4 regions of the Kitasatospora hibisci genome follow, and region 2 is predicted to be linked to each of the others. Evidence: riboswitches for the same ligand, from Rfam matches in the RefSeq annotation. Region 2 holds a riboswitch; each other region holds the start of a gene.

Region 1 (7,077 bases), 2.5 Mb from region 2:
GCCGGTCGAGCTCGGTGGCCAGGTCCTCGGCGACGCCGACCTGCTCGTCCGCGATGAGGACGCCGGCGGCGCCGGCCGCGGTGAAGCGGCGCGCGAGGTCGGCCCCCGACCCGCCGTCGAGTACCGCGATCACGACGACTGCCCCGGTGACCCGCATGGTGCGCTCCTCCCTGGTGGGCGGCTCCGCACCGGCGCCCACACACGTGCTTTGCGGAGGATCGTAGGCTCGTCCCGATCCTCCGCAACAGGAATTACCCGTCAGGTGACCAGGCTCACGCCTGCCGTACGGGCGATCTCCACCGGATACGGTCGACCCATGCCAGTTCAGCCCGATCCCGCCCGCCCGTCGCTCTTCACCTGGGAGTTCGCCGCCGATCCGTACCCGGCGTACGCGTGGCTGCGGGAGCACGAGCCGGTGCACCGCACGACCCTGCCGAGCGGGGTGGAGGCCTGGCTGGTGACCAGGTACGCGGACGCCCGGCAGGCGCTCGCCGACAGCCGGCTCTCCAAGAACCCGGTCCACCACAGCACGCACGCGCACCGCACCGGCCGGGTCGGCATCCCCGGTGAGCGGCAGGCCAACCTGATGACGCACCTGCTGAACATCGATCCGCCGGACCACACCCGGCTGCGCCGCCTGGTCTCGAAGGCGTTCACCCCGCGCCGGGTGGCCGCCTTCGAGCCCCGGGTGCAGCAGCTCACCGACCGGCTGATCGACGGCTTCGCGGCCCGCGGCAGCGCCGACCTGATCCACGAGTTCGCCTTCCCGCTCCCCATCTACGCGATCTGCGACCTGCTCGGTGTGCCCGCCGAGGACCAGGACGACTTCCGCGACTGGGCGGGCATGATGATCCGCCACGGCGGCGGCCAGCGCGGCGGCGTGGGGCGGGCGGTGAAGCGGATGCGGTCGTACCTGGCGGAGCTGATCCACCGCAAGCGGGCCGATCTCGGCGACGACCTGATCTCGGGGCTGATCCGGGCCAGCGACCACGGCGAGCACCTGACCGAGAACGAGGCCGCGGCGATGGCCTTCATCCTGTTGTTCGCCGGGTTCGAGACGACCGTCAACCTGATCGGCAACGGCACCTACGCACTGCTGCGCAACCCCGGGCAGCGGGAGCTGCTGCAGGACTCGATCGCCCGTGGCGAGACCGGCCTGCTGGAGACCGGGATCGAGGAGCTGCTCCGCTACGACGGGCCGGTGGAGCTGGCCACCTGGCGGTTCGCGACCAGCCCGCTGACCATCGGCGGGGTGGAGATCCCGGTGGGCGACCCGGTGCTGGTGGTGCTCGCCGCGGCGGACCGGGACCCGGCGCGGTTCGCCGACGAGAACACCCTCGATCTCGCTCGGACGGACAACCCGCACCTCGGCTTCGGGCACGGCATCCACTACTGCATCGGCGCTCCGCTGGCCCGTCTGGAGGGCCGTGCCGCGCTGGCCACGCTGCTCACCCGGCTGCCCGACCTGCAGCTCGCCGAAAGCCCGGAGAATCTGCGGTGGCGCGGTGGTCTGATCATGCGTGGACTTCGTGAACTTCCGGTCGAATTCACTCCGGAGAACCTACAGGAGAACCCCCTCTGATCACGGCCGGAACCGTTCGCAGCGGCCTGCACGTCTTCCGGCCGGTGGGCTCGACACGCTGACACGGCGTCGCCGAGTCTCCCCTGGAGAGGGGCTGAAACATCATCAATCCGGACATACCGCCTTCGTTGGTGGGCGATCGACCGTGTGCCGTAATTTCTGTGTGATATCGGCGATATGAGCTTGTGATTGGTGTGAGGATCTGTCTACTCTCCCTGAAGTTCGCAGCTGCGGACCTCGTGCGCGGAACGCCGAATCCTGCCCGCCGTGCCACGGGAAACCGACCAGAACCCTGGGCAGGGGCGGGGGACCCAGGTTTGTTGCCGTCCTCCACGGCTTGGGGTGAAGCCGCAGTCGCGGGCAGAGCGCCTCGCGACACGCGGCCGGGCCACCTCCCGGTCCGAACCCGACAGCTCACCTCGCAGGCGTGCGGAGAGGGACGTCTTCATGCTGTTCGTTGGAACTGGCCGCCACCGCCGCCGCACCCAGGCCGAGAAGGCCATCGCCGTCGCCGGTGTGGCCGGCGTCGGACTCGCGATGCCGCTCCTCACCGCCACCGGCGCCTCGGCGGCCCCCGTCTCCACCTGGGACGCGGTCGCCCAGTGCGAGAGCGGCGGCAACTGGAGCATCAACACCGGCAACGGCTTCTACGGCGGTCTGCAGTTCACCTCCAGCACCTGGAAGGCGTACGGCGGCACCGCGTACGCGCCGCAGGCCAACCAGGCCAGCAAGGGGCAGCAGATCGCGGTGGCCGAGAAGGTCCTCGCCTCGCAGGGCCCGGGTGCCTGGCCGGTCTGCTCCAAGCGGGCGGGCCTGAGCAAGGGCGGCGCGGCGGCCGAGGTGGACACCGCCGCGAACGCCAAGCCCGCGGCGCCGAAGCCGGCGGCGCCGAAGCCCGCCCAGCCGAAGCCGGCTCAGAAGCCCGCCCAGCCGGACCGGAAGCCGGTGCAGCAGCAGGCTCCGAAGCCCGCCGCCCAGCAGCCCGCGCAGCAGGACGCCAAGACGCCGGACTTCTCGGGCCAGGGCGGCTGGGACGCCGACGCGAAGGTGTACTGGTACCAGAACGACGGCGCCTGGTACTGGACCAGCCACCGGAGCGTGTACCAGCAGTACGCGGGCCAGCACGCCCCCCAGGCCGCCGTCCAGTCCGCCGGCCAGTCCGTCGGGTACATCGGCCAGGGCGACAGTCCGACGGCCGGTCACGCCGAACCCGCCGCCCAGCAGCAGAGCGCCGGCCACGGCTACACCGTCCGGGACGGCGACACACTCGCCGGCATCGCCGCCGCCCAGGGCGTGTCCGGCGGCTGGCAGGCGCTGTACGACGGCAACCGCGGCACCGTCGGCGGCGACCCGGACCTGATCATCCCCGGCCAGGTGCTCAACCTCGGCTGAACCCCCGGCCGCTGAACCCGGGCCACCGCCCGTCGGCGCGGACGAAGGGGGGGTCGGATACCTCCCCCTTCGTCCGCATCCGGACCGCTTTCACGGGGCAACCAGGTGAACTACCGGTGGGTAGTGCGGCCACACGCTGAGACGGACCCATGGTCGACGTGGCCCCGAGAGCCCGTGCGGTTAGGCTCTGGTCGTAACGACTCCGCAATCGTCCGGCCGACAGCACCCACCGTCAGCCGGACCTGCTTCCGCTAGGAGATGCCTCGTGCCGTCCATCGATGTCGTCGTAGCCCGTGAGATCCTCGACTCGCGTGGCAACCCCACGGTCGAGGTCGAGGTCGGCCTCGACGACGGCAGCACCGGCCGTGCCGCTGTCCCGTCGGGCGCCTCCACCGGCGCCTTCGAGGCGCTGGAGCTTCGTGACGGCGACAAGAACCGCTACTTCGGCAAGGGCGTGGAGAAGGCCGTCCTGGCCGTCATCGAGCAGATCGGCCCGGAGCTGGTCGGCTACGACGCCACCGAGCAGCGTCTGATCGACCAGGCCATGCTCGACCTGGACGCCACCCCGGACAAGTCCTCGCTCGGCGCCAACGCCATTCTCGGCGTCTCCCTGGCCGTGGCGCACGCCGCCTCGGAGGCCAGCGACCTGCCGCTGTTCCGCTACCTGGGCGGCCCGAACGCGCACGTCCTGCCGGTCCCGATGATGAACATCCTCAACGGCGGCTCGCACGCGGACTCCAACGTCGACATCCAGGAGTTCATGATCGCTCCGATCGGCGCGGAGTCCTTCTCCGAGGCCGTCCGCTGGGGCGTCGAGGTCTACCACACCCTCAAGGGCGTCCTGAAGGAGCGCGGCCTCTCCACCGGCCTCGGCGACGAGGGCGGCTTCGCCCCGAACCTGGACAGCAACCGCGAGGCCCTGGACCTCATCACCGAGGCCATCCAGAAGGCCGGCTACGTGCCCGGCCGCGACATCGCGCTGGCCCTGGACGTCGCCGCCTCCGAGTTCTTCAAGGACGGCGCCTACCAGTTCGAGGGCAAGTCCCTCTCGGCCGCCGAGCTGATCGAGTACTACGCCGAGCTGGTCGCCGCGTACCCGCTGGTCTCCATCGAGGACCCGCTGGACGAGTCGGACTGGGACGGCTGGAAGGCCATGACCGTCAAGCTGGGCGACAAGGTCCAGCTGGTCGGCGACGACCTGTTCGTCACCAACCCGCAGCGCCTGGCCAAGGGCATCGAGACCGGCACCGCCAACGCGCTGCTGGTGAAGGTGAACCAGATCGGCTCGCTCACCGAGACCCTGGACGCCGTCGAGCTGGCCCAGCGCAACGGCTACCGCTGCATGATGTCGCACCGCTCCGGCGAGACCGAGGACGTCACCATCGCCGACCTGGCCGTCGCCACCAACTGCGGCCAGATCAAGACCGGTGCCCCGGCCCGCTCCGAGCGCGTCGCCAAGTACAACCAGCTGCTGCGCATCGAGGAGATCCTCGACGACGCCGCCGAGTACGCCGGCCGCGGCGCGTTCCCGCGGTTCCGCTCCGCGGACCAGTAAGCCCGGCAAGTACGAGGGCTGACACACACTGCTCCCGCCGGTGCCCCGCCTGTTCACCCCGTAGGGTGGGCGGCGGGGCACCGGCGTGACCGGGCGGCGCCACTCGCGACCAGGAGGGGACACCGGAGATGGCAGGCTGGAGGATCCCGGGCTTGACGGCCCGGCCTCGCTTCACGAGCCGGGCGACGGTCCTCGTCCTGGTGCTCTGCTCCCTCGTCGCGATCCTGGCCTACCCGACCCGGCAGTTCATCTCCCAGCGCTCCGAGATCTCCGCCCAGCGGGCGAAGGCCGAGCACGCCCGGCAGCAGGTCGAGCAGCTGCGCCGGGAGAAGACGCGCTGGCAGGACCCGGAGTACGTCAGGGCGCAGGCCCGCGCCCGGCTGCACTACGCGATGCCGGGGGAGACCCCGTACATTGCGGTGGACCCGGTCGGCCGGAGCGCCGCCGAGTCCCCCGGGACTCCGCCCGCGCCGTCCGACGGTGCGGCCGCCGCCCCGGCGAAGGCCGCCAAGCCCTGGTACGCGAGCGTCTGGGACTCGGTGGACGCCGCCGACACCGCCCCGCCCTCTCCACCCGCCACTGCCCCCGCTGGAGCCAGCTCCCCCCATGACCACTGAGAACCACCCCTCCGTCTCCGACGCCGACGTCGCGGCCATCGCCGCCCAGCTCGGCCGGGTCCCGCGCGGTCTGCGCGGCGTGGCACACCGCTGCCCCTGCGGCAACCCGGACGTCGTGGAGACGGCCCCCCGGCTCGCGGACGGCACGCCGTTCCCGACCCTCTACTACCTGACCTGCCCCAAGGCCGCCTCGCTGATCGGCACCCTGGAGGCGGACGGCGTGATGAAGGAGCAGACCGCCCGGCTCGCCGAGGACCCGGAGCTGGCCGCGGCCTACCAGAAGGCGCACGAGGACTACATCGCCCGCCGTGACGCGATCGAGGTGCTGGAGGGCTTCCCCAGCGCCGGCGGCATGCCGGACCGGGTGAAGTGCCTGCACGTGCTGGTCGGCCACTCGCTGGCGGCCGGCGAGGGCGTCAACCCGCTCGGCGACGAGGCGCTCGGCATGCTGGAGGACTGGTGGGCCAAGGGCCCGTGCGTCTCCGCGGTCGAGGTCGAGGCCGCCGGCGAGCGGGTGCTGCGCAACCGCGCCGAGGACGCGGACCACGCGGCGGTGATCGCCGCCAAGGAGCGGAAGACCGCCGAGCGCGCCGCCAAGCGTGCCGCGCAGGAGGTCGGGGAGACCGGGGAGGACGGCGAATGACGGTGACCCGGGTGGCCGCGATCGACTGCGGCACCAACTCGATCCGGCTGCTGGTCGCGGACCTCGACCCGGAGACCGGGGCGATCACCGACCTCGACCGCCGGATGATCATCAACCGGCTGGGCCAGGGCGTCGACCGCACCGGCCGGCTCCACCCCGACGCGCTGGCGCGGACCTTCGCGGCCTGCCGCGAGTACGCGGAGATCATCCGCGGCTTCGGCGTCGGCCCGGAGCGGCTGCGCTTCGTCGCCACCAGCGCCTCCCGCGACGCCGAGAACAGCGACGAGTACGTCCAGGGCGTGCGGGACGTCCTGGGCGTCTCGCCCGAGGTGGTCAGCGGCGAGGAGGAGGCCCACCTCTCCTTCGTCGGCGCCACCAAGGAGCTCACCGGCGGTCAGTTCCCGGCGCCTTACCTGGTCTTCGACCTCGGCGGCGGCTCCACCGAGTTCGTGCTGGGTGCGGAGGACGTCCAGGCCGCCCGCTCGGTGGACATCGGCTGCGTCCGGCTCACCGAGCGGCACTTCGGCGGCGCCGAGCTGCCCTCGGCGGAGCAGATCGCCGAGGCGCGGGCGCACGTTCGGGCCGAGCTGGACAAGGCGGAGGAGGTCGTCCCGCTGACCGGCGCCGCGACCCTGGTCGGCCTGGCGGGGACGGTCACCACGGTCTCCGCGATCGTCCAGGACCTTCCCGCGTACGACTCGGCGGCGATCCACCACTCGCGGATCAGCCGTGCGGAGGTGGCCCGCGTCGCCGACGAGCTGCTGGCCGCCACCCACGAGCAGCGGGCGGCCATCCCCTCGATGCACCCCGGCCGGGTGGACGTGATCGCGGCCGGCGCGCTGGAACTGCTGGAGATCATGGAGCGGACCGGCGCCTCCGAAGTGGTCGTCAGCGAGCACGACATCCTGGACGGCATCGCCTGGAGCATCGCCTCCTGAGCCCTCCCCGGCCTCCGCCGGAGCCCCTCCGGACCCCTCGTGGGTACGGCCCGTCGGCCTTCCGCAGGCCTTACCCGACCGGCCCCGGGACCCCTCTCGGGGGCTCCGGGGCCGGGGCGCGCGGGGGGCCGCGCGACAAAGTTCGTGAATTTCTTCACATGGCGATCCCGTCATTCGTCGCGGTCCCGCGCCCGCAACGTCCGAAATGTGGGACTGAAGGCCTGCCCGGTCCGGCGCCCGCTGGATCGCAGGCTGCGCCCCGTCGAAGGTTTGAAATTCGAAATCATGCGCGGGAACCCACGCCCCACATGGATCGTTGCTGCTCAGCGGGCCCGTTGGCGCGCAGGTAC
Region 2 (7,077 bases):
CGACACCGCTGACCCTGGTGGAGTTCCCCCTGATGTTCAGCAAGGTGGTCGGCAGCGAGCCGGGCGCGATCACCGTGCTGGCCCTGCGCAACCTGCTGCTGGTGGCCGCCGCCGTGCTCTCCTGCGTCCGGCTCTGGAGCTCCACCCGCGGGCCCGTCCAGCTCCCGGCCACCGTGGTGCTGGAGCGGCCGGATCCGGCGGGTGCCTACCCGGTGCGACCCGGCATCGCCTACGAGCAGGACCTGCTGGACGGCATCGACCACCCGGCCGCCACCGGCGAACGGCGCTAGCCGCCGGCCCTCGGCCGCCGGGCCCGCACGCAGCCGGGCGCTCAGGAGGTGAGCCGCCGGACCTCGGCCAGCCAGAGGGCGGTGAACTCGGCCAGCCCGAGCCCCAGTTCCGACCGGAGCAGGCGGTCCAGCCACGGCTCCCGGTCCTCGCCCCCCGGGTCGGACGCCCCGGCCGCCCGGTAGAGCGCGACCAGCCCCTCCGGGCCGAACCGGCGCGCGATCACCTCACAGGCCAGCCAGGACTGCTCGTACGCCTGGGCGATGCCCACGGCCCCGGCCGTGAAGTCCTCGTCGGCGGGCAGCTCCGCGGGCAGCCGCCCGACCGCGACGTCCCGGGCGAGCTCGGGGGCGATCTGCTTCGGCGTACGGCCCGAGCCCCGGTAGCCGGTCCAGTCGGCGACGCCCTCGGAGAGCCAGAGCGGCGTCCAGGCCCGGGTGTCCGCCCTGGTCGCCACGTGCACCGCCTCGTGGGTGACGACCACCTGGCGGCCGAAGCCGCTCAGCCCGCCGTACGCCTCCGGGTTGACGAGCACCCGGTCGGCCGGGGTGTGCCAGGGCGCGCCGGAAGCCGCGGTGGTGACGGCCGCCATGCCGGTCCAGCCGTCCGGATCGGCCTCCAGCAGCCGGGCGAACTGCTCCTCGGTGGCGGGCAGGTGCAGCAGCAGCCGGCCGGGCCAGTCCTTCCCCCAGACCTCGCTCACCGCCGGGACGGCCCGGTCGGCCACCTCGACGAGCTCGGCCGGGTCCGGCCCGCCGGCCAGGCCGAGCACCAGGCAGTGCCCGCCGTCCGCGGCCGCGACCGGGCCGAGGTCCCAGAGCGGGGGCGGGCCGCCCGCGCCCTCCTCGCGCTCCACCTGCCACCCGGCCCCGGTGCGCAGCAGCGCCAGCCGGCGCTGGTGCACCACCGGGTACGCGTCGTAGCCGGCCACCCGGACCACCAGCTCGGCGGTGGCCACCGCCCGGTCCGGCGCACCGGCCGGGCCCAGCACGAGGTTGCGGTAGGCCGCCTCGACCAGCGGCACCCCGGCCACCCCGGCGGCGAGTGCGCGGGCGCGCCCGGCCAGCACCGCCGCGACCTCGGAGCGCCGGTCCGCCGACACCGCGCCCGCCGGTGCGGCGGGAGCGGCCCGGGGCAGCGACAGTTGGGCCAGCCCACCGGCCGCGAGCAGCAGGGCGCCGCGCCGGGACAGCGTGCAGCGGCGGGCCGCAGGGTCGGCGGGTGCGGCGGGGGCCGGCGGGCGGCCGGTCCGGCTCAGAGCCGGACCACCCCCGCGACGGGCATGGCGTTGACGCTCTCGTACCGCACCTTCGCACCCGGATAGGGGGCGTGCACGATCACCCCGCCGCCGGCGTACATGCCGACGTGGTGCATGTCCCGGTAGAAGATCACCAGGTCTCCCGGTCGCGCGTCGGAGAGGCTGACCCGCTGGCCGGCCGACGCCTGGGCCTGCGAAGTGCGCGGCAGGGTCACTCCGGCCTGCCGCCAGCTCCAGTACATCAGACCGGAGCAGTCGAACGCGCGGGGCCCGGTGGATCCGTACACGTAGGGCGAGCCGATCATCTTCACGGCGGCGGCCAGTGCGGCCGCACCGCGCTCGGACGCGGGCGGGGCGCTCCCCAGGTCGAGCCGGTCGGTGCCGCGGGTGGCGCGCTGCTCGGCCTCGCGGGCGTCCTGGGCGGCCATCCGGGCCCGCTCCGCCCCGCCCAGGCTGTTGAGCAGCCGCTGCGCCTTGGCCAGCCGCTGCTGGATCTGCTGCTTGCTCTCGGCCAGGGCGCGGCGGGTCTGCTCCAGCTCGGCGAGCTTGCCGGAGGCCTCGGTGCGGCGCTGGTCGAGCCGCCGCTGACGGGCCACCACCTCGCGCAACGTCTCGCTCTGCCGCTCGGAGGCCTGGTCGAGGGTGCGGGCCTTGGCCAGGTACCCCTCGGGGTCGGTGGCGAGCATCAGCTGGACGGTCTGCGCCAGTCCGCCGCCGCGGTACTCGGCGCCGGCCACGGTGGCGAGGTCGCCGCGCAGCTGGTTGAGCTCGTCCTGGGCGACGGCGACCTGTTGCTGGAGAGTGCCGGCCTCGTGCTGCAGCTGCTGCTGCGCCTCCTGCGCCGCGTTGAACCGCTCGGAGGCCTGCTCGGCCTCGTCGTACAGCTGCTCCACCCGGGCCTTGACTTCCTTGCGGTCGGCCGACCCGTCCGGTCCCGGGGCGGCCTGGGCGGGGCCGCCCGTCGCCATGCCGAGCACGGTGGTGGCCGCGGCGGTCAGCACCAGCGCACGGGCGAGGGCGTGTGCCCCCGACAGCTGGGAACGACGGTGCACGGACATGCGGCGGCGGCTCCGATCCTGCGGCCCGGCCCCGCGGCCGCGCCGGGGTGGGCGGCTCTCTACGGGAGTCCGGTGGCAGACGTTAGCGAGTCCGGGCAAGCGAGTCCAAACCCCTCCCAACCCGAATATTCGCCCCCTCATCGGACATCAGGACGAGCCGCCGGGAAAGCCGCAGGCCCGGCCTCCCCACCTGGGGAGACCGGGCCTGTCGGAACCGACTGCGGATCAGACGCGCACGACGGAGGCCAGCGGCATGTTTGAGACCGCCTCGTAGCGCACCGAGGCGCCCGGCTTGGGCGCGTGGAGCACCTGGCCGTTGCCGGCGTAGATCCCCACGTGGTGGGCGTCGCTGTAGAAGATCAGCAGGTCACCGGGCTGGGCCTGGGAGAGGTCCGAGCCGACCCGGGTGCCGGCGTGGGCCTGCTCCTGCGAGGTGCGCGGCAGCGACACGCCGGCCTGGTTGAACGCCCAGACCATCAGGCCCGAGCAGTCGAAGGAGTTCGGGCCCGCGGCGCCGTAGACGTACGGGCTGCCGACCTTTCCGGCGGCGATGGAGAGCGCCGCGGCACCGCGCGAGCTGCCCGCGGCGACCGGCTTGGGGGCCGGGGCGGGGGTCGCGGTCGCGGCACCCGAGCCGGAACCGGACAGGTCGGTGCGGCTGGTGTCACGGGAGGCGCGCTCGGAGTCCGCCTTCGCCTTCGCGGCCTTCGCGGCGGCGTCCGCCTGGGCCTTCGCCTCGGCGGCGGCCTTCTCCTCGGCCTCGCGGATCGCGCGGCGCTCCTGCTCGGTCAGCGTGTTGAGCAGGTCCTGGGCCTTGGCCAGCTTGGCCTGCACCTCCTCCTTGGAGGCCTTCAGCTGCTGGGTGGTGGTCTCCAGCTCGCCGAGCTTCGCCTGGGCCTCGTTGCGGTCCTGGTCGAGCCTGCGCTGCTGCTCCTGGAGGTCCTTCAGCACGCCGGACTGGGTGCTGCTCGCCTGGGTCAGCGCCCCGGCCTGGTTGAGGAAGTTGTCGGGGCTGGACGAGAGCATCAGCTGGACGGTCGACGATATGCCGCCGGTCCGGTACTGCTCACCGGCGATCTCGGCGAGGCCGCCCTGGGCCTCGGTGACCGCGGCCTGCTGACGGGCCACCTTGTCCTGCAGCTCGCCGACCTGCTTCTGCAGCTCCTGCTGCTTGGCCTGGGCGCCGTTGTACTTCTCGGTCGCGACCTCGGCCTGCTCGTTGAGCTGGTCGACCTGCTCCTTGACCTGGTCCTTGGTCGGCGTCGGGTCGGCGTGGGCACCGGACTGCGCGGAGAGGGCGACGGCCGCGGCGGCGACACCGGTCAGGATCGAGACACGGGCGCGGCCGGCGGGCTTGGGACGACGATGGGACGCCACGAAGGCGGACTCCTTCTTCCAACGTCCGCCTACCGGGTGAGCTGACGGGTTCGGGCCGGAAGAAGGCCCTACGACGCCTCATCGGCCGTTCCACCGGCCGACCTGGCGCCGATTCACCCCGGAGGAACATGGTTCCCCGGCTCCGTTCCACAGCGCCCCCGACTACTGGGCTCCCACTCGGACGGGCCTGCGGCCCGTCCCGCTGCTTCGCGAACTCGGCGGTAAACCTCCGCCGCCACCCAGGCTGGGTGATCGACTGTGCGGTGGTTCAAGGCCCGACCCTAGTAACAGAACCGTGATCCGTTCAAATCCTTGTCAGAAAAAAGCCGGAACATCATCCATATTCATTTGTGAATATGACCGGATGTGATCGCCACCGTACGCGGAGCTGATCGCTTGTCATCGGAACAGAAGAAACCCGCGCCACCCTCCGGAATCGGGGTGGCGCGGATCACAGGTCCGCTCCGGGGCGCCCGCGGGGGCGTGTCGGTCCGTCAGACCCGGCGGATGGTGTTGATCGGCATCGCGTCGGCCTTCATCACCTTCACCACGTCACCGGTGTGCGGCGCGTGCACGACCATGCCGTTGCCGATGTACATCCCGACGTGGCTGCGGTCGCTGCGGTAGATGATCAGGTCCCCGGGCTGGGCCTCGGCGAGCGAGGGCACCCGGGTGCCGACGTTGCCCTGCGCCTGCGAGGTGCGCGGCAGCGAGACACCGGCCTTGCCGTACGCGAAGACCATCAGGCCCGAGCAGTCGAAGGTGCTCGGCCCGGTGGCACCCCAGACGTACGGAGAGCCCTGCTTGCTCATGGCGATGGAGACGGCCGTGCCGGCGTAGCCGCTCGCCTGCGGCAGGCTGCCGAGGTCCGCGCGCTCGGCGCCGCGCGAGGCGCGGTCCTCCGCCTGCTGCGCGGCGCGCAGGGAGGCCCGCTCGGCGGCGCTGAGCGAGTTCAGGAGGTCCTGGGCCTCCTTCAGCTTCTTGTTGACGTCCGTCTTGGCCTGGTTGAGGTCCTTGGTCGTGCTGTCCAGCGAAGCGAGGACGGCGGCGGCCTCGGCCTTCTGCTGGTCCAGCCGGCGCTGCTGGTCCTGCAGCCCCTTGAGCGCCTCGGTCTGGCTGGAGGAGGCCTGCTGCACGCTGGAGGCCTTGTCCAGGTAGCCGGACGGGTCGGAGGAGAGCATCAGCTGGACCGACGGGTCGATGCCGCCGGTGCGGTACTGCTCGCCGGCCACCGCGGCCAGCCCACCCTGAAGCTGGGTCATCTCGTCCTGGCCGCGAGCCACCTGGTCCTGCAGCTGGTCGGCCTGCTTGCGGAGCTGGTCGGCCCGCTCCTTGGCGCCGTTGTACTTCTCGGTGGCCTGCTCGGCCTCCTCCTGCAGCTGGTCGATCTGCGCCTTCACGTCGTCCTTCTTCGGCGACGGGCTGGGCGCGGCGTGGGCGGCGACCTGGGCGGAGAGAGCGACCGCGGTCGCAGCGGCAGCGGTGAGCACGGAGACCCGCGCGCGGCTCGGCTGCTTGGGACGGCGGTGGGAGGCCAAGGGACCGGCTCCTTCTTCCAATGGACTCACCCGATCGAGTGAGAATCCGGAAAATAGGTTTGACGCCAGACCCTAGTGAAGATCCAGGCTTTCCGCCACTCCCCCGATGGCGTGAACTCCGGCCGCCCGCCATGACTTCACGAGATCGCCACACCCCGGCAAACCGGGCGCCGACCAGGTGTCACGTACGTCCGCCCGGTCACAGCGGAAGCCTACGGCCGAGCCAGCCGATTCAGCAGCAGCACCGACGCGACGGGGCGCGCGCCCGCCTTCCGCACGCCCTCCGCGACCTCCCGGTCGGTGGAGACCACCACCACCGGACGGCCCTGCGGCTCGGCCCGCACCAGGCGGCGGATCAGCTCGTCCGCGGTCTCCCCGGTCCGGCTGAAGCGCACCCGGACGCCGCGCGGCGGCGCCATGATCACCGGTACGTCCAGGTCCTGCCCGTCGAACACGCAGGTGACCTCCGCCTGCGTGCGCTGTGCCAGCATCGCCAGACCGCCCAGCAGCCGGATCCGCTGCTGCTCCAGGGGCAGCGTCGGATAGCCGGTCTTGGTCACGTTGTAGCCGTCCACCACCAGGTGCACCTGCGGGATCGCCAGCAGCTGGTCCAGCAGCGCCGGATCGTCCTCGGCCAGGGCGCGCCGGGCCACGTCGTGCGGCGAGGCCGACCCCGGCACCACCGCCTCCACCAGGTCCGCCGGGCGGATCTGGGAGACCGGCAGCGCAAGCTCCCGCTGCAGCCCCTGCGCCGACTGCAGGACGGTGTCCAGCAGCAGCCGCAGCCGCATGTCCTCGACGCTGCGCCCCTCGCGGGCCGAACGGCGCCCCTGCTCCACGGTGGTCTCCAGCTCGGAGATCCGGTGCCGCAGCCGGCGCGCCTCGCTCTCGGCCGCGCTGCGCTCGGCGGCGGCCTGCGCCTTCAGCGCCTCCAGTTCGGCCGAGACCCGACGGGTCTCGGCCTGCGCCCGGCGGGTGTCGCTCTCCAGCGACCGCACCTTCCGCCGCAGCGAGTCGCCCTCCTTGCGGACGTCGTCCGACTCGGCCCGGTGCCGGTCCAGGTCGGCCCGGGCGGCGGCCCGCAGCTCGGCCAGCTCCGCCTGCAGCTTCTCCACCAGCTGGGCCGCCTCCGCCGCCGCACCCTCGGCGCCGGCGCGTTCGGCCTCCTCACCGGCCTCGGCCACCAGCCGGCTCCAGCCCGCCGAACGGACCAGGTAGGCCGCGGCGGCGACGTCCATCGGGTCGGCGGCCGCGGGGACGGTGCCCGACTCCAGGGCCCGGACGAGGTCGGGCTGGCCCAGCCGCAGCCGGTCCGCTATCCGCACCCGGAAGGCCGGCTCGGACTCCAGCGCAGCGGCCAGCGCGGTGGCCGCGTACTTGGCCCGCCGGGCCGGGGTGAACTTGGCGTACTGGCGCAGCGACTGCGGCAGGTCGCCCGGGGGCAGCCCGCCGAGCGCGTCGGCGGCGAGGCCGACCACCCGGCGGCGCACGCCCTCGGGCAGCGGCCGGTCGAGCTGCTCGGCGGCGCGGCCTGCCGCCGGCTCCTCGCCGGGCTCCT
Region 3 (7,077 bases), 4.5 Mb from region 2:
TGCGACCAGCAGCACCATGCCGGAGCCCATCACGGTGACGGCGGGCAGCACGTCCGTCCAGTACGAGGCTCCGGGCCCGATCCGCAGCATCAGCAGGACCCCGGCCGCGCAGAGCAGCGGCCCGACGGTCAGTGGCAGCCGGGGGCCGATCCGCTTGCCGAGCCGGCCGGCCCGGGCGGAGAGCGCGAGCATCAGGACGGTGATCGGGACCAGCGCCAGCCCGGAGACCAGAGGCGAGAAGCCGGCGACGATCTGCAACTGGACGACCAGCAGGAAGAACACCCCGCTGAAGGCGGCGTAGACGCAGAGGGTCACGAGGTTCACCGAGGTGAACAGCCGGGAGGAGAAGAGGTCGAGCGGCAGCATCGGCTCCGGGGTGCGGCGCTCGACCAGGACGAAGGTCGCGCCGAGCACCAGGCCTGCCGCAGCGGTGATCCAGACGCCGGCGGAGAGCCCGTCTCCGGCCGCGGTCAGCGCGTAGGTGAGCGAGCCGAGGGACAGGGCGGCCAGCACCGCGCCGAGCGCGTCGAACCGCCCGGTCGCGCTCTCGTCCCGGCTCTCCGGCACGTGCCGGGTGGCCACCACGACCACCAGCACGGCCAGCGGGACGTTCAGCAGGAAGATCCACCGCCAGCCCGGGCCGTCCACCAGCCAGCCGCCGACGAAGGGGCCGACCGCGGCCGCCACCCCGCCGAGGCCGGACCAGAGGCCGACCGCCGCCGAGCGGTCGTCCGGATGGAAGACGGCCTGGAGCATCGCCAGCGACCCCGGGGTGAGCAGCGCCCCGCCGATGCCCTGCACCGCGCGGGCGGCGATCAGCACCTCGATGCTGGGTGCGGCGGCGCAGGCCGCCGAGGCGGCGGCGAACCAGACCACGCCGAGCAGGAAGACCCGGCGCCTGCCGTAGCGGTCGCCGAGGGCGCCGCCGAGCAGGATCAGCCCCGCCAGGGTGAGCAGATAGGCGTTCAGCGTCCACTGCAGGGCGGCGAGCGGGGCGCCGAGGTCTTCGCCGATCCGGGGCAGGGCGACGTTCACCACGGTGCCGTCGAGCATCGCCATGCTGGAGCCGAGCACCGTCGCCAGTAGTACCCAGCGCCCCTGCGCGGTGCTCAGGCGCAGGGTGCCTGCCTCGGAAGTGGCCACGGCCCGATGGTCCGCCCCCCGGGGCCCGAGTGACAAGGGTCACCGGGGGTGTGTCGGCGGCTGGCTTTCCGTGAGTGATCGTGTGCGGACGGCCAGCGAAATGGGCGGAGTGTCGCGGATCAGTGGCGCGCCGTTAATGGATTGTGCACGTACTGTGCAGCGGGCCATCCGGAGCGTCACGGTGCCGCCCGCGGAATCGCCTGATGCGGGAGATCGACATTGCTTCGCTCGAACGGATGGGTTTTAGTTCAGCGACCGCCCGGCGTCAGCCCGGGTGGCCACCGGGTGGAACGCCTAGTCCTGCCGCTGCCCGGTGGTACGAACTGAACTCTGTACGGCAGGAGCGGGGGACCCACAGGTAAGTCGCCGGACCGGAATTCGCGGTCCGGCTTGGGGTGAAGCCGCCTATGCGGCCGGGCAACTCCAGCCCGAACCCGACAGCTCACCTCGCAGGCGTCGGAGAGGAACTCTTCCATGCCCGCACAGGCCCGTCGTATCGCCCTGCCCCGCGCCGCCCGCATCGGTATCGCGACCGCCGTCACCGGCGCCGCGTTCGCCCTCCCGCTGGTGACCGCCATCAGCGCCCAGGCCCACACCGCCCCGGCCGCGAAGCCGCAGCAGGCCGCCACCTGGACCGGCGCCACCAGCGTCGACGCCGCCCCGGTCGCCGCCGCGCAGCCGGCCGCCGAGGCCGCCGCCCCGGTCGAGGAGAGCTACAAGGTCGTCAGCGGCGACACCCTGTCGAAGATCGCCAACGCCAAGGACGTCCAGGGTGGTTGGAAGGCGCTGTACGAGCACAACCGCTCGGTCGTCGGCTCCAACCCGAACCTGATCTTCCCGGGCCAGAAGCTGGCCCTGGGTGCCAAGGCCGCCGCTCCGGCCGAGGCCGCCAAGCCGGCCGCCCCCGCCGCCAAGCCGCAGGTCTCGCACGACTCCGCGAAGCCGGCCGCCCCGGCGAAGCCGGTCCAGGCCGCGAAGCCGGCCGCCCCCGCCGCCAAGCCGGCGCAGGCCCCGGCCGCCAAGCCCGCCGCCCCGGCACCGGCCGCCGTGGCCTCCACCTCCGGTTACGTCGCCCCGCTGGCCAACCCGAAGCTCGGCACCGCCTACGGCGTCGCCGGTTCGATGTGGGCCTCCGGCCACCACACCGGCGCCGACTTCGTCGCGGCCACCGGCACCCCGCTGCGCGCCGTCGCGGCCGGCACCGTGGTCAAGGCCGGCAACGGCGGCGCCTACGGCAACGAGGTCGAGATCAAGCTCGCCGACGGCAAGTACGCCCAGTACGCGCACCTGTCCTCGATCGGCGTGAAGGTCGGCCAGGCCGTCACCGCCGGCCAGCAGATCGGCCTCTCCGGTGCGACCGGCAACGTGACCGGCCCGCACCTGCACTTCGAGATCCGCACCGGCTCGGAGTACGGCTCGGACATCGACCCGATCGCCTACCTGCGGGCGCACGGCGTCGCCATCTGACCCGGTCCACGACCGAGTTCAGACCACCGCCAGGTGCGGGGCGAACGAACTCCCGGGATGGTCATGTCGGGTGACCGCTCGACCGGGTGATCGCCGCACCAGTGGCGGACATACGGGCGCGGGACACGCCCAGGCCGGCCCGGCTCGCGAGACCTCCCTCGCGAGCCGGGCCGGCCGCTTTCGTGTCCGTGCCGCTTCCGTAGGCCCGGTCGCGGTCCGGCGTCCGATCGCGTCCCCTTCCCTGCCGGCCCGTCCGGCCGCTCCGGTCACGCCCGGCGGGCAGGCAGGCCGGTCTGTGCGGCGGTCAGCAGCCGGTGCATCTGCTCGCCGAACCCCTCGGTGTCACCGGCCGGTTCGGGGAAGACCAGGCGGACGTCGCGGTGGCCGTGCGGGTGGTCCAGGCGCAGTACCAGGCCGTGGCGGTCGAGTGCGAGCGGGCGGATCTCCGGTTGCCCGGCGAGGAGTTGGGGGTCGAGCAGCCGGGTGAGCGCGGCGAGCGCGTCGGGGTGGTCGTCGGCCAGGTGGGTGAGCAGGCCGGCCTCGTAGAGGGCGAGCGGGTCCGGTGCGGCGAGGTCGAGGTCGGCGCCGGTGAGCGCGCTGGTGCCGTACGGGGTGGCGAGGACGGCGTGGGCGACGTCCAGGTGCAGGTGGACGCTGAGGCCGTCGTCGGCCAGGTGGGCGAGCCGGAGCCGGCCGGCCAGGGTGAGCCGGGCGCGGACGCGGTCGCGGACGGCGACCGGGGCGATGTCGGTGACGTCCAGCACGACGGCCAGGCCCTCGGTGTCGCCGGTCGCGGCGAGCGTGAGCCCGGAGTCGAGCGGGGCGCTCAGGCGCAGCCGGGAGCCGTGCACCGAGACGGGGGTGTCGAGGCCGTGGTGCTCGCCGCGGGCCCGGACCACCACCGAGGAGGTGGCGCTGAGCAGGCTGCAGATCCGTTCGGCTGCCGTGGGCTCTGGGGCCTCGGCCTCGGCCTCGGCCTCGGCCTCGGCGTCGGTGGGGGTGGGGCTCACGGCGACCTCCAGGTGATTAGGTTAGGCTTACCTAATCACCTGGGTCGCGTGGAAGGCAAGGGCCGCCCGCCCGGTGGTCCGCCGGCCTGGCCGGCGCGCGGCGGGCCCGGACGCTCGTCGTCCGGGCCCCGCGGTTCAGGATCCTTGCCCGACCCCCGCCTGCGTGGCGGTGGATCAGCCGACCACGGCCTGGGCGTCGATCTCGACGAGCATCGGCTCCTGCGGCAGTTCGGCGAAGACGGTGGTGCGGCAGGGCTTCACGCCTCCGGGCTTGATGTTCTCCTCGATGAATTCGGCGTAGGCCTCGTTCATCAGCGGGAAGTCGGCCCGCTCGGTGAGGTAGACGCGGAACATCACCACGTCCTCGATGGTGGCGCCGCCGGCCTCGACGATCGCCTTCACGTTCTCCAGCGTGCGCCGGGTCTGCGCCTTCACGTCGCCGTGGTGGAGGTACTCGCCGGTGGCCGGGTCCTGCGATCCCTGGCCGGAGACCTGCAGGACGGGGCCCTTGCGGACGCCCTGGGAGAACATCCAGGCCGGGGCGGGGGCGCCGTCGGTGCGGATCTCGCTCTTCTCGTTGCCGCTCATGGCTTCCTTCGTGTCGCGGGCGGGCGGTTGGAGGGGCAGGTGGCAGGGGGGATCCCGCGAGGGCCGAGGGCCCGGACGGTCAGCCCTCCCGGGGTGGCCGGCCGCAGTCGGCGGAGACCGCGCGGGCGGTGGCGAGCAGGCGGGGCAGCAGCTCCAGTACCTGCTCGTGGGGAAGGACCACGTCCGGGACGGAGATCGAGACGGCGGCGACGACCCGTCCTCCGGCGTCCCGTACCGGCGCGGCCACGCAGTTGATGAAGGCCTCGTGCTCGGCGTGGTCCTGCGCCCAGCCCTGGGCGGCGACCTTCTCCAGTTCGGCCAGCAGCGCCTCGGGGCCGGTGAGGGTGCGCGGGGTGTGCGGGGTGAAGTCGATGCCCGCCACCACCCGGCGCCGCTCGGGCGCCGGAAGGTCGGCCAGCAGGACCTTGGCGACGGCCGCGCTGTGCAGGACGGCGCGCAGCCCGATCCGCGAGTACATCCGCACGGGGTGGCGCGAGTCGTACTTGTCGATGTAGACCACCTCGCCGCCCTCGTAGGCGGCCAGGTGCACGGTCTGGCCGGTGGCGGCGTTCAGCTCGGCCAGGTGCGGGGCGGCGATCCGGCGGATGCCGCGCTGTTCCAGGGCGAGGCCGGAGAGCGCGAACAGCCCGGCGCCGAGGTGGTAGCGGTAGGCCTGGTCGCGGTGGACGAAGCGTTCCGCTTCGAGGCTCTGGAGCAGTCGCAGCACCGTGGTCTTGTGCACGCCGAGCACCTCGGCGAGCTGGTCCAGCGAGCGTTCGCCCTCGCCGAGTTCGGTGAGGATGCGCAGGGCGCGGGTGACGGTCTGACTCATCGGCGGCCTCCCGGGGCCGGGGAGGTGGTCGGTCGGCGGCCGGTGGTCGGGCCGCCGACCGGGGGCAGGGTGGGGGAGGTGATGCCGTCCACCGAGACCGCGGTGGCCGCCCACTCGTACGGGGATGCGTCCAGCAGGGCGGCGACCACCGACGCGGGCGGCAGGTCGGGCTGATCGCCGTGGGACGTCAGGGCGCAGGCGGCGCTGAGGTGGCCGAGACGCAGTCGGCGGCGCTGGTCCAGGCCGCGCAGGGTGGCGGCCAGGTAGCCGGCCGCGAAGGCGTCGCCGGCGCCGGTCGCCTCGACCACCTCGACGGCGAGGGCCGGCTCGGTGACGGTCGCGCCGTCCCGGTCCAGGGCGGTCGCGGTCCGGGCGGCGTCCTTGACCACGACGGTGGCGGGGGAGGGGAAGCGGCGGCGAAGTGCGTGTGCGTCGCCCGTGCCGAACGCGTCCTCGGCCTCGTCGGCGCCGAGCAGCAGCAGGTCGCAGGCGTTCAGCAGCGGCGGCAGCACGGCCGGGTCGCGCTCGCGCCACAGCGCGGGGCGCCAGTTGAGGTCGAGGCTGACGAGGAGGCCCGGTCGTCGGGCGGCGATCAGGACGCGCAGCAGCGCGAGGCAGTCGTCGGAGAGGGCGGCGGTGATCCCGGAGAGGTGCAGCAGCCGGGCACCGGCCAGCAGGCGGGCGGCCGCCGGATCGTCCAGCAGTGCGGGGGAGAGCGCGGAGGCGGCCGAGCCGCGGCGGTGGTAGTGCAGCCGACTGCGGCCCGGACCGAGGTCGTGGCGGCTTCCGTCGGAGCCGCCGACCTCCTTGAGGTAGAGGCCGGTCGGGCGGTGCCGGTCCACGGCGACCGCCGAGACGTCCACCCCGCGGGCGGCCAGCTCGGCGAGCAGCCGGCGGCCGAACCCGTCGTCACCCACCCGGCTGATCCAGGCGCTCGGCACGCCGAGCGCGGCCAGCGCGCCCGCCACGTTGGACTCGGCGCCGCCGACGGAGATGCGGAATCCCTCCACCGACTCCAGCGGGCCCGGCCGGTCCGGCAGCAGCGCGGCCATCGACTCGCCCACGCAGACCGCCGTCGGTCCGCCGGGCGGCGGTGGGGCGCCCGGGCCCTCGATGGACTCCTGTCGGGGCATCTGCGGGCTCCTCGTCTGCGGGTGCCGTTCCGTCGACCTTCGGTTCCGTCCGTTCTGCCGGCTCCGTCGACCGTCGGGTTCCGGATTCGGTTCCGTTGACCTTCGTCCGGCGCCGATGCTAGAACCGTGATGTCAACATGCGCAACCAGCGTTGCACATGTTGCAACCTGCTGAGGAGGGGTGACAGTGGATCAGACCTTCGCAAGCGCCGGCACCGGGCCGGGAATCGACGCCGACAAGGTGGCGGCGCTCGCCGACGAGGTGCTCGACTGGCGGTTCAAGGCGCTTCCGGACGCCGCCCGGGGGCTGAGCGTCCGCGACTACCTCGCCACCGGCCCCAGCCTCGCCGGGTTCGGCACGCCGCTGCTCACCCTCGACGGCGCCGCCGTCGAGCACAACGTGCGGACCATGGCCGACTGGTGCGCCAAGGCCGGTGTCGCGCTCGCCCCGCACGGCAAGACGACGATGGCGCCCGCGCTCTGGCAGGCCCAGCTGGACGCCGGCAGTCACGGGATCACGCTGGCCAACCTGCCGCAGCTCCGGGTCGCCCGGGCCTTCGGCGTCCGGCGGACCCTGCTCGCCAACACCCTGCTGGACCCGGCCGGACTGCGCTGGCTCGCCGCCGAGCTGGCGGCGGACCCGGCGTTCGCCTCCGTCTCCTGGGTCGACTCGGTCGAGAGCGTCCGGCTGATGGACGAGGCACTGCGGGCGGCCGGCACCGGACGCCCGGTCGAGGTGCTGATCGAACTCGGCGGGCCCGGCGGGCGTACCGGCGCCCGCGGCGTCGACGCCGCCGTCGACGTGGCCGCCGCCGTGCTGCGCGCGCCCACCCTGCGGCTGGCCGGCATCGGCGGGTACGAGGGGGCGCTCGCCCACGGCGTCGCCGCCGACGCTCTGGCCGTCG
Region 4 (7,077 bases), 2.1 Mb from region 2:
TCCGGCGCTCGCCGAGGGCGTGCCGCAGCCCGTCCAGGTGCGGGCAGCGCCGTCCGGCGCCGTCGTGCAGCGGGTGGACCCGGACCTCGCCGTCGGGCCGGGTGACCCGGACCAGTTCGGCCAGGGCGGCCACCTGCCGGTCGAGGTCGAACAGTTCGGGGTAGGCGAAGACCAGGTACCCGCTGAGCGTCAGTGCGAAGGTCCCGTCGGCGAACGGGAGCCGGGGCAGTGCGGCGGCCACGTACTGCTCCGGGTGACGTTCGGTGTCGGCGGTGAAGAGCCGCCGGGCCCGGTCCCAGCTGCGCAGGTAGCGGTCGTACGGGCGGTGCTGCGGCAGCGGGTAGAGCGCCGGGCGGGCCGCCATCGCGGCGGCCATCGAGGCGCGGGCGGCCAGCGCGCGGGCCGCCACCTCGGGGACCGGCAGGGCGTAGGCCGGATCGGTGGCGATCACGTGGCAGCCCAGGGCGCGCGCCTCGGCGGCCAGGCCGGCCGCGCCGGCGGGGCAGTCGAGCACCGGCCCGGGCACCGCGGCGAGTGCGGCGCGGGTCAGGCCGAAGAGACCGCAGTACTCGTCCAGCGGGCGGGAAGTGACGAGGACGCCGTCGGGGTCCGGGGCGGCGGGGGCTGCAGGGGCGGCCATGCGGGCATCCGAACACGGGCCGGCCCCGCCCGCATCCGGAGACGCCCGGCCCCCGCGGCCGGCCGGACCCGGCCGCCGCCGCGGTGGTCCGGCCGGGGCCGCGGGGGCCGGGGGATCAGCGGCCGAGCAGAGCCCGGACGGCGAGCCGGTTGACGTTGGTCAGGCCGCGCACCAGCTGCGGGGTGAGGAAGACGACGAGCAGCCCGAGCAGCGAGACTCCGGCGATCTGCAGCGGCGACTGGACGTAGTAGACGTGCCGGGTGTGGTCGTCGTCGTAGAAGTCGAAGAGCTGCATCCCCGGCCAGCCGACGTAGGTCGGGTAGACCCAGTGGTAGAGCGGGTACGCCGCCAGCACCCAGCCGACCAGCAGGAACGTCAGCGACACGGTGAAGCTGAGGATCGCCCACGGGAACATCAGCACCTGGTGGAGCACGGCCTTCCAGCCGGCCGCGTCCGCCATCCGCGCGGTGATCAGGCCCCAGCTGCCGGGGCGGACGACCTTCACCGGCGCCGGTCCGGGCACGTCGAGCGCCAGCATGCTGCGGGTCCGGGCCCGCTCCAGCCGGCCGAAGCCACGGGCGCCGGCGGTCAGCGCGGCCAGGACCGGCAGGCCCAGGACGGTGACCAGGGTGCCGAGGCCGAAACTGAACAGGGTGATGGCGAAGGCGAAGCCCGCGACGGCCACCGGGAGGCCGGTGAGGCTGTAGCCGAGCTCGCGGTAGAAGTAGGAGGAGAACGGCGCGCGCCAGGCGTACGGCGGCTCCTCGGTACGGCGGGCGCCCTCGGCGGGGAGGTCGTACGCGGTGCGCTGGATGCTCTCGCTGCTCATGGCCGGTCTCGGTCCTCGGTTCTCTGGTGCGGGCTTTCGGGGGATGGCTCCACCCTCCCAGGGCCCGGGCGCGGCGGACATCCGGCTCCCCGGCGAACCGGGGGTGGGGTTAACCCCCCGTCGGGCCCCGCCAGCCGGGCCGCGGCCACTCGTCGGCGAGCAGCGAGTACTGCAGCGAGTCGTGCCAGGTGCCGCGCAGCCTGACGTCGTGCCGGATCCGGCCCTCCAGCTGGAAGCCGGCCCGGGTGAGCACCCGGACGGAGGCCTCGTTGGCCGGGTCCACCCGGGCGGCCAGCCGGTGCAGACCGAGCGGGCCGAAGGCGAAGTCGCAGAGCAGGGCGGTGATCTCGCCGGCGTAGCCGTTGCCCCAGGTGTCCCGGCGCAGCGCGTAGCCGAGGTCGGCGGAGCGGTGGTCGCCGAGGGTGAGGGCGGCGTTGCCGATCGGGGTGGCGTCGGCCGGGTCGTCGGCGTCCGCGCGCCGGGTGACGGCCAGTCGGTAGACGGTCCGTTCCTCCCGCAGGGCCTCCTCCAGGTACTGCTCGATCTGGTCGGCGCAGTCCACCGGGTCACGCGGCTCGAAGGGGAGGTAGCGGGTGGCCTCCGGGTCGCCGAAGACGGCGTGCAGCGCGTCGACGTCGCCGGGGGTGTGGTGGAACTCGCGGAGGGCGAGGCGGGGGCCGGTGAGCCGGACGGGGACCATGGTGGCAGACCCTACCCGCGCTTTCCGGTTACCGTAAGTGACATGGAAGACGATGACCTGCGGCTCGCCCCGCACACCAGGGCCGCCGAGCTGCTCGCCTGGGCGGAGGCCGAGGGCCGCGCGCCGGTGGCCGAGGCCCCGCTGCGGGCGATGCTGGCGCTGCTGGAGCTGGGCGGGGGCAGGATGCGCGACGGCTGGCCGGAGCTGACCTCGGACGCCGTGGAGCAGCTGCTCCACGAGCGGCTCCACCTCTACGTGCAGCCCGACCCGGAGCAGGACCCGCTGGCGTACGGCGAGGCGGTGCGGCTGCTGATCGACCACCAGCGGGCGGCGAAGCGGCTGAACGCCAAGCGGCAGGAGCGGCTGCACGCGGAGGCCGAGTGGCAGGGCGAGGTGGCGGCCGGCCTGCTCCGCCGGGCCGATCTGGTGACCTGGCCGCGCCTGTACGCACTGCTGCTTCGCGCGTACGGGGTGGACGTCACCGACGAGGCCGCGGTGTTCGCCTGGCTGTCGGGCTTCCGGGAGCTGGCCGAGGAGGACCGGCGGGCCGCGTTCGAGGCGCTGGCGACGGCCGGCTGGCTGGACGAGGCGGACCCCGCGGGCTGGGGTCCCGGCCGGGTGCTCTCGGTCGGGATGGCCACCGACGGCGCCCGGCGGCTGCTGGAGCACGGGCTGATGCGGCGCAGCTACCGCAACCTGGCGGAGCTGACGGCGCTGGGCCGGCCGATGCCGGACGAGCTGACCGGGGACTTCGGGGCGTTCGAGGAGGCGGCGGAGGCCGCCGCGCTGGACCTGTTCGGCACGTGGACGGTGCCGGGACTGCCGCGGCTGCTGGTGGCGGAGTTCCCGGAGCTGGCCCCGGAGCCGGGCCAGGAGGAGATCGACGCCTACCTGGCCGGCCTGCCGGCGGAGCCTGACCTCGCGGAGCAGGACCGCGCCGGGTAGCGGCGGACGGCGGGCGGAAACGGGGAGGCGCCCCGGCGGGTACGTCCGTACCGGCCGGGGCGCCTTCGTCGTGCCCTCGGGGGCGAACCGTCAGGGGGTGACGCCGCGCTGCTCGAACCAGCTCTCCGGGTCGACCGGGGCGCCGCCGTCGGGGCGCACCTCCAGGTGCAGGTGCGGGCCGGTGACGTTTCCGGTGGCGCCGACCTTGCCGAGCTGCTGGCCGGGGACGACCTTGCCGGAACCCTTGATGATCGAGGAGAGGTGGCAGTACCAGATCTCGGTGCCGTCGGGCAGCGTCTCGACGATCCGGTAGCCGTAGGAGCCGGCCCAGCCGGCCGAGGTGATGGTGCCCTGGCCGACCGCGTACACCGGGGTGCCGGTGTCGGCGGCGAAGTCCAGGCCGGTGTGCAGGTGGGCCCAGTAGGAGGCGCTCTGGCCGTAGTGGGCGGAGAGGCGGTAGTCGCGCACCGGCAGGTTGATCGCGGCGAGCTTGGCCTTCTCGGCCGCCTCGGCGGCGCGCTTGGCCTCCTGCTGCTGGACGGCGCGCTTGGCCTCGGCCTCCTTGGCGGCCTGGAGGCGGGCGGTCTCCTCGGCGGCGGTGCGCTGGCTGTCGGCCTGCTGCTGGATCCGGGCGGCGAGCGCGAGGCCCGGGTCCGCGGAGAGCGCGACCGGGGCCTCGTCCGGCGCCTCGACGGCGGGGGCGGCGGCCGGGGTGGCGGAGGCGAAGCCGGTGGCGCCCAGGGTGGCGGCGACGGCGGTGACGCCGAGCAGCGGGGCGGTCCCGCGGGTCTGACGCGGCATCCGGTGGCGGTTGGTCTCGGCGGGCTGCGGGGCGGCCTCGTCGTCGGACCCGCCGTACTCGCCCAGATGGGCGGGCGGCCACGGGTCGAGCAGCTGGGTGCCGGCGGAGGAGCCGGGCAGGTGTGCCGGAGAGTGCGTCGACGCCACGGAGGCGCGCTCCTTTCCTTCCTTCGCGCCTACCGGGTTAGCTGACGGGTTCGGAGCAGGAAGGTCTCCTACGGCTGGGCCTGGGCCCGGCCGATTCACCCCAAGGAACGTGGTTCCCCGGCTCCCTGGCCTGCCCGGAGGCCGGCCGGCGGGATTAGGCGACGGCGCGCGGTGCCGTCTGGGTACGGCGTTGCGGACCGCGCTGCGTTATCAAACGTTAATCCTAGGAGCCCCCGATTCCAAGCCGTCCGCACGGGACGACAGGACACGACTCGGACACTACGCGATCCGGTGGGTGATTTGGGGCGTTTGACGACAACTGACACTACCGAACGTGATAGGACGTCAACGAACGACCCCGCGTTTGAGTACTCCTACTCATGTGGACCTCGTTCGAGGGCGCGCATCCTGGCGCCATGAACGCACCGATGCAGTCGCGCACCACGGCCGCGTACCACGTCCAGGCCGTGCTCTCCTTCGCCCTCTCCGCCGGCGCCCTCGCGATCGGCATCGCCTACCTCCCGGTGGGCGCCTGGACCCGCGCCTTCCTCGGGGTCGGCCTGCTCTACACCGTCACCTCCTCGTTCACCCTGGCCAAGGTCGTCCGGGACCGGCAGGAGACGAACGAGATCGTCACCCGGGTCGACCAGGCCCGGCTGGAGAAGCTGCTGGCCGAGCACGACCCGTTCAAGGTCGAGGGGGCCTGAGCCGGCAGGCCGAGGCGGCGGCGAATCCCCGGGCCGGGGCCGGGGCCGGAGCCGGGGCCGGAGCCGGGGCTGGAGCCGGGGCCGGGGCCGGGGCCGGAGCCGCCGGGGATCCGGGTGTCGCCGATAGCTTGACGGCTAAGGCTATTAGCCTTAGCTTTGTGGGTGTCGGCAGCACCGCCGGCACCCCGTCCCGGCGGACCGCGGAGGCCCTCATGACCGGCACCAGCACCCCCACCACGCTGTTCCTCGACGTCCCCGGTGGCCGGCTGGCCTACGACGACACCGCGCAGGGCGACGGCCTGCCCGTCGTCCTGCTCCCCGGGATGCTCGACAGCCGGGCCGCCTACCGGCACCTGCGCCCGCTGCTGACCGCGGCCGGCCGCCGGGTGATCACCATGGACCTGCGCGGCTTCGGCGAGTCCTCGATCGCCTGGGACGACTACTCGCCCGCCGCCATCGCCACCGACGTGCTCGCCCTGCTCGACCACCTCGGCATCGAGCGGGCCGTGCTGGCCGGCAACTCCTACACCGGCGCCACCGTGGTCAAGGCCGCCGGGGACGCGCCCGGACGGGTCGCCGGGATCGTCCTGCTGGACGCCTTCGTCGAGAACCTGCCGCCGACCGCCCTGCAGCGCGCGATCTTCGGCGTGATGGGTGCCCTGCTGGTGCACTCGCCTGCGTTCTGGGGCCTCTACCACCGCAAGATGGCCTACCCCGGCCCCAGGCCGGCCGACTTCGACGGCTACGTGGACGGCCTGGTCGCCGCGATGCGCACGCCGGGCCGCAAGGCCGCCACCCGCGGCTACGTCCGCGGGGAGTCCGCGCCCGCCGGCTGGACCGCCGCCGTGTCCTGCCCGGCGCTGGTCGTCATGGGCAGCAAGGACCCCGACTTCCCGAAGCCCGAACTGGTCGCCGACCGGCAGGCCGCCGCGCTCAAGGCCCGCAAGGTGATGATCGAGGGGTCGGGCCACTACCCGATGGCCGACCAGCCGCAGGCCACCGCCGACGCCCTGCTGCCCTTCCTCGCCGAGCTCGTCTGACCTGCCGCAGACCTGCCGCAGACCCGCCGCGCCCGGCCCACCCGGCCCGGGACCGCCCCGCGCACCACGCCGACCGCGCGCCCGCGCGCGCCGAACCCCCACCCCGGAACCACGGAGGCCGTTCCCCATGCCCCGCGTAGGACTCACCCCCGAGCAGGTCGTCGACCACGCCCTCGCCCTCATCGACGAGCAGGGCGCGGACGCCCTCACCCTGGCCGCGGTCGCCGCCCGCGCCAAGGTGGCCACGCCCTCGCTCTACAAGCACGTCAGCGGCGGGCTGGCCGAGCTGCGGCGGCTGGTCGCCGTCCGGGTCACCGAGGAGCTGGCCGACCGGCTGGCCGAGGCGGCCGTCGGCCGGGGCGGGGACGACGCCGTCGCGGCGGTCCTGCGCGCCTACCTCGGGTACGCGACCGAGCACCCGCACCGCTACCACGCGCTCCCGCAGTCCCCGCAGCCGGACGACGACCTCGCCCGGGCGGCGGCCCGGCTGGTCGGCGTGATCGTCGCGGTGCTCCGCGCATACGGGCTGGAGGGCTCCGAGGCGATCCACGCGGCCCGGACCGTCCGCTCGGTTGCGCACGGCTTCGCCTCGCTCTCCATCGGCGGCGCCTTCCAGCTCGCCGAGGACCTCGCCGTCACCGAGGACCGCCTGGTCGCCGTGCTGACCGGGGGCCTGCGCGCCTGGCCCGCGCCCTGACCCGGACCCCGGCACGCCGAAGCGACGGGGCGTCCCCGGAAACGCCGCAGGGCCCGGAGCGTGATCGCTCCGGGCCCTGCGGCGTGGTGGTGGGCCTAACAGGACTTGAACCTGTGGCCTCTTCCTTATCAGGGAAGCGCTCTAACCGTCTGAGCTATAGGCCCTCGCCGAACCGCCATCCTACTCGACCGTGACGGGTGCCCCGGCACCCGGCAACCGGACGGCGACCGGAACCGATCAGGACCGATCGGGACCAATCAGGCAAGACGGGATAGATTGGCCGGCAACAAGGTACGAGAAGTCGAGAGCCCGATCCGGCAGAGCCCCACAGGGCGGCGGAAAGGCCATCCCATGGACCTGACCTCGCCGTGGCTTCCCCCATCCGAGGACGAGAACCGGGTGCCGCGGAGCAGCCCGAGCGCACGCAGCGCGATGCGCTGCGTCCGGCTACTGCTCGGCTGCACCAGCGCGAGCGAGCTGCTCGGCACGGTCCTCGCCGAGGGCCCGGGCTGGATCACCGGCGAGGGCTCCGCGCTCTACCTGCTGGACTCCGCCGGAGTGCTCCGGCTCA

The links. A riboswitch is a leader RNA that binds a small molecule or an ion and turns the genes downstream of it on or off. The one in region 2 is predicted to bind cyclic di-AMP.
Region 1: another riboswitch for cyclic di-AMP. It lies ahead of ACF9IK_RS14405 (transglycosylase family protein); the one in region 2 lies ahead of ACF9IK_RS25945 (C40 family peptidase).
Region 3: another riboswitch for cyclic di-AMP. It lies ahead of ACF9IK_RS06000 (peptidoglycan DD-metalloendopeptidase family protein); the one in region 2 lies ahead of ACF9IK_RS25945 (C40 family peptidase).
Region 4: another riboswitch for cyclic di-AMP. It lies ahead of ACF9IK_RS16140 (M23 family metallopeptidase); the one in region 2 lies ahead of ACF9IK_RS25945 (C40 family peptidase).

The regions. Positions count from the first base shown of each region.
Region 1 covers NZ_CP171642.1:3,387,524-3,394,600, reverse strand. The annotation lists gene ACF9IK_RS14415 (SDR family NAD(P)-dependent oxidoreductase) at 1-157, opposite strand, end outside; gene ACF9IK_RS14410 (cytochrome P450 family protein) at 317-1,582, shown strand; cyclic di-AMP (ydaO/yuaA leader) riboswitch at 1,855-2,024, shown strand; gene ACF9IK_RS14405 (transglycosylase family protein) at 2,030-2,974, shown strand; gene eno (phosphopyruvate hydratase) at 3,240-4,529, shown strand; gene ACF9IK_RS14395 (FtsB family cell division protein) at 4,682-5,146, shown strand; gene ACF9IK_RS14390 (DUF501 domain-containing protein) at 5,136-5,789, shown strand; gene ACF9IK_RS14385 (exopolyphosphatase) at 5,792-6,727, shown strand.
Region 2 covers NZ_CP171642.1:5,920,743-5,927,819, reverse strand. The annotation lists gene ACF9IK_RS25960 (glycosyltransferase 87 family protein) at 1-290, shown strand, start outside; gene ACF9IK_RS25955 (hypothetical protein) at 332-1,390, opposite strand; gene ACF9IK_RS25950 (C40 family peptidase) at 1,543-2,604, opposite strand; gene ACF9IK_RS25945 (C40 family peptidase) at 2,830-3,981, opposite strand; cyclic di-AMP (ydaO/yuaA leader) riboswitch at 3,992-4,146, opposite strand; gene ACF9IK_RS25940 (C40 family peptidase) at 4,476-5,519, opposite strand; gene ACF9IK_RS25935 (NYN domain-containing protein) at 5,732-7,021, opposite strand.
Region 3 covers NZ_CP171642.1:1,403,614-1,410,690, reverse strand. The annotation lists gene ACF9IK_RS06005 (MFS transporter) at 1-1,143, opposite strand, end outside; cyclic di-AMP (ydaO/yuaA leader) riboswitch at 1,455-1,614, shown strand; gene ACF9IK_RS06000 (peptidoglycan DD-metalloendopeptidase family protein) at 1,618-2,610, shown strand; gene ACF9IK_RS05995 (DUF2470 domain-containing protein) at 2,877-3,620, opposite strand; gene ACF9IK_RS05990 (RidA family protein) at 3,795-4,208, opposite strand; gene ACF9IK_RS05985 (IclR family transcriptional regulator) at 4,288-5,040, opposite strand; gene ACF9IK_RS05980 (sugar kinase) at 5,037-6,173, opposite strand; gene ACF9IK_RS05975 (amino acid deaminase) at 6,360-7,077, shown strand, end outside.
Region 4 covers NZ_CP171642.1:3,783,705-3,790,781, forward strand. The annotation lists gene ACF9IK_RS16120 (class I SAM-dependent methyltransferase) at 1-640, opposite strand, end outside; gene ACF9IK_RS16125 (sensor domain-containing protein) at 756-1,469, opposite strand; gene ACF9IK_RS16130 (GNAT family N-acetyltransferase) at 1,579-2,169, opposite strand; gene ACF9IK_RS16135 (hypothetical protein) at 2,212-3,114, shown strand; gene ACF9IK_RS16140 (M23 family metallopeptidase) at 3,205-4,062, opposite strand; cyclic di-AMP (ydaO/yuaA leader) riboswitch at 4,075-4,233, opposite strand; gene ACF9IK_RS16145 (YiaA/YiaB family inner membrane protein) at 4,479-4,769, shown strand; gene ACF9IK_RS16150 (alpha/beta fold hydrolase) at 4,928-5,809, shown strand; gene ACF9IK_RS16155 (TetR/AcrR family transcriptional regulator) at 5,937-6,506, shown strand; tRNA gene ACF9IK_RS16160 (tRNA-Ile) at 6,594-6,670, opposite strand; gene ACF9IK_RS16165 (SpoIIE family protein phosphatase) at 6,858-7,077, shown strand, end outside.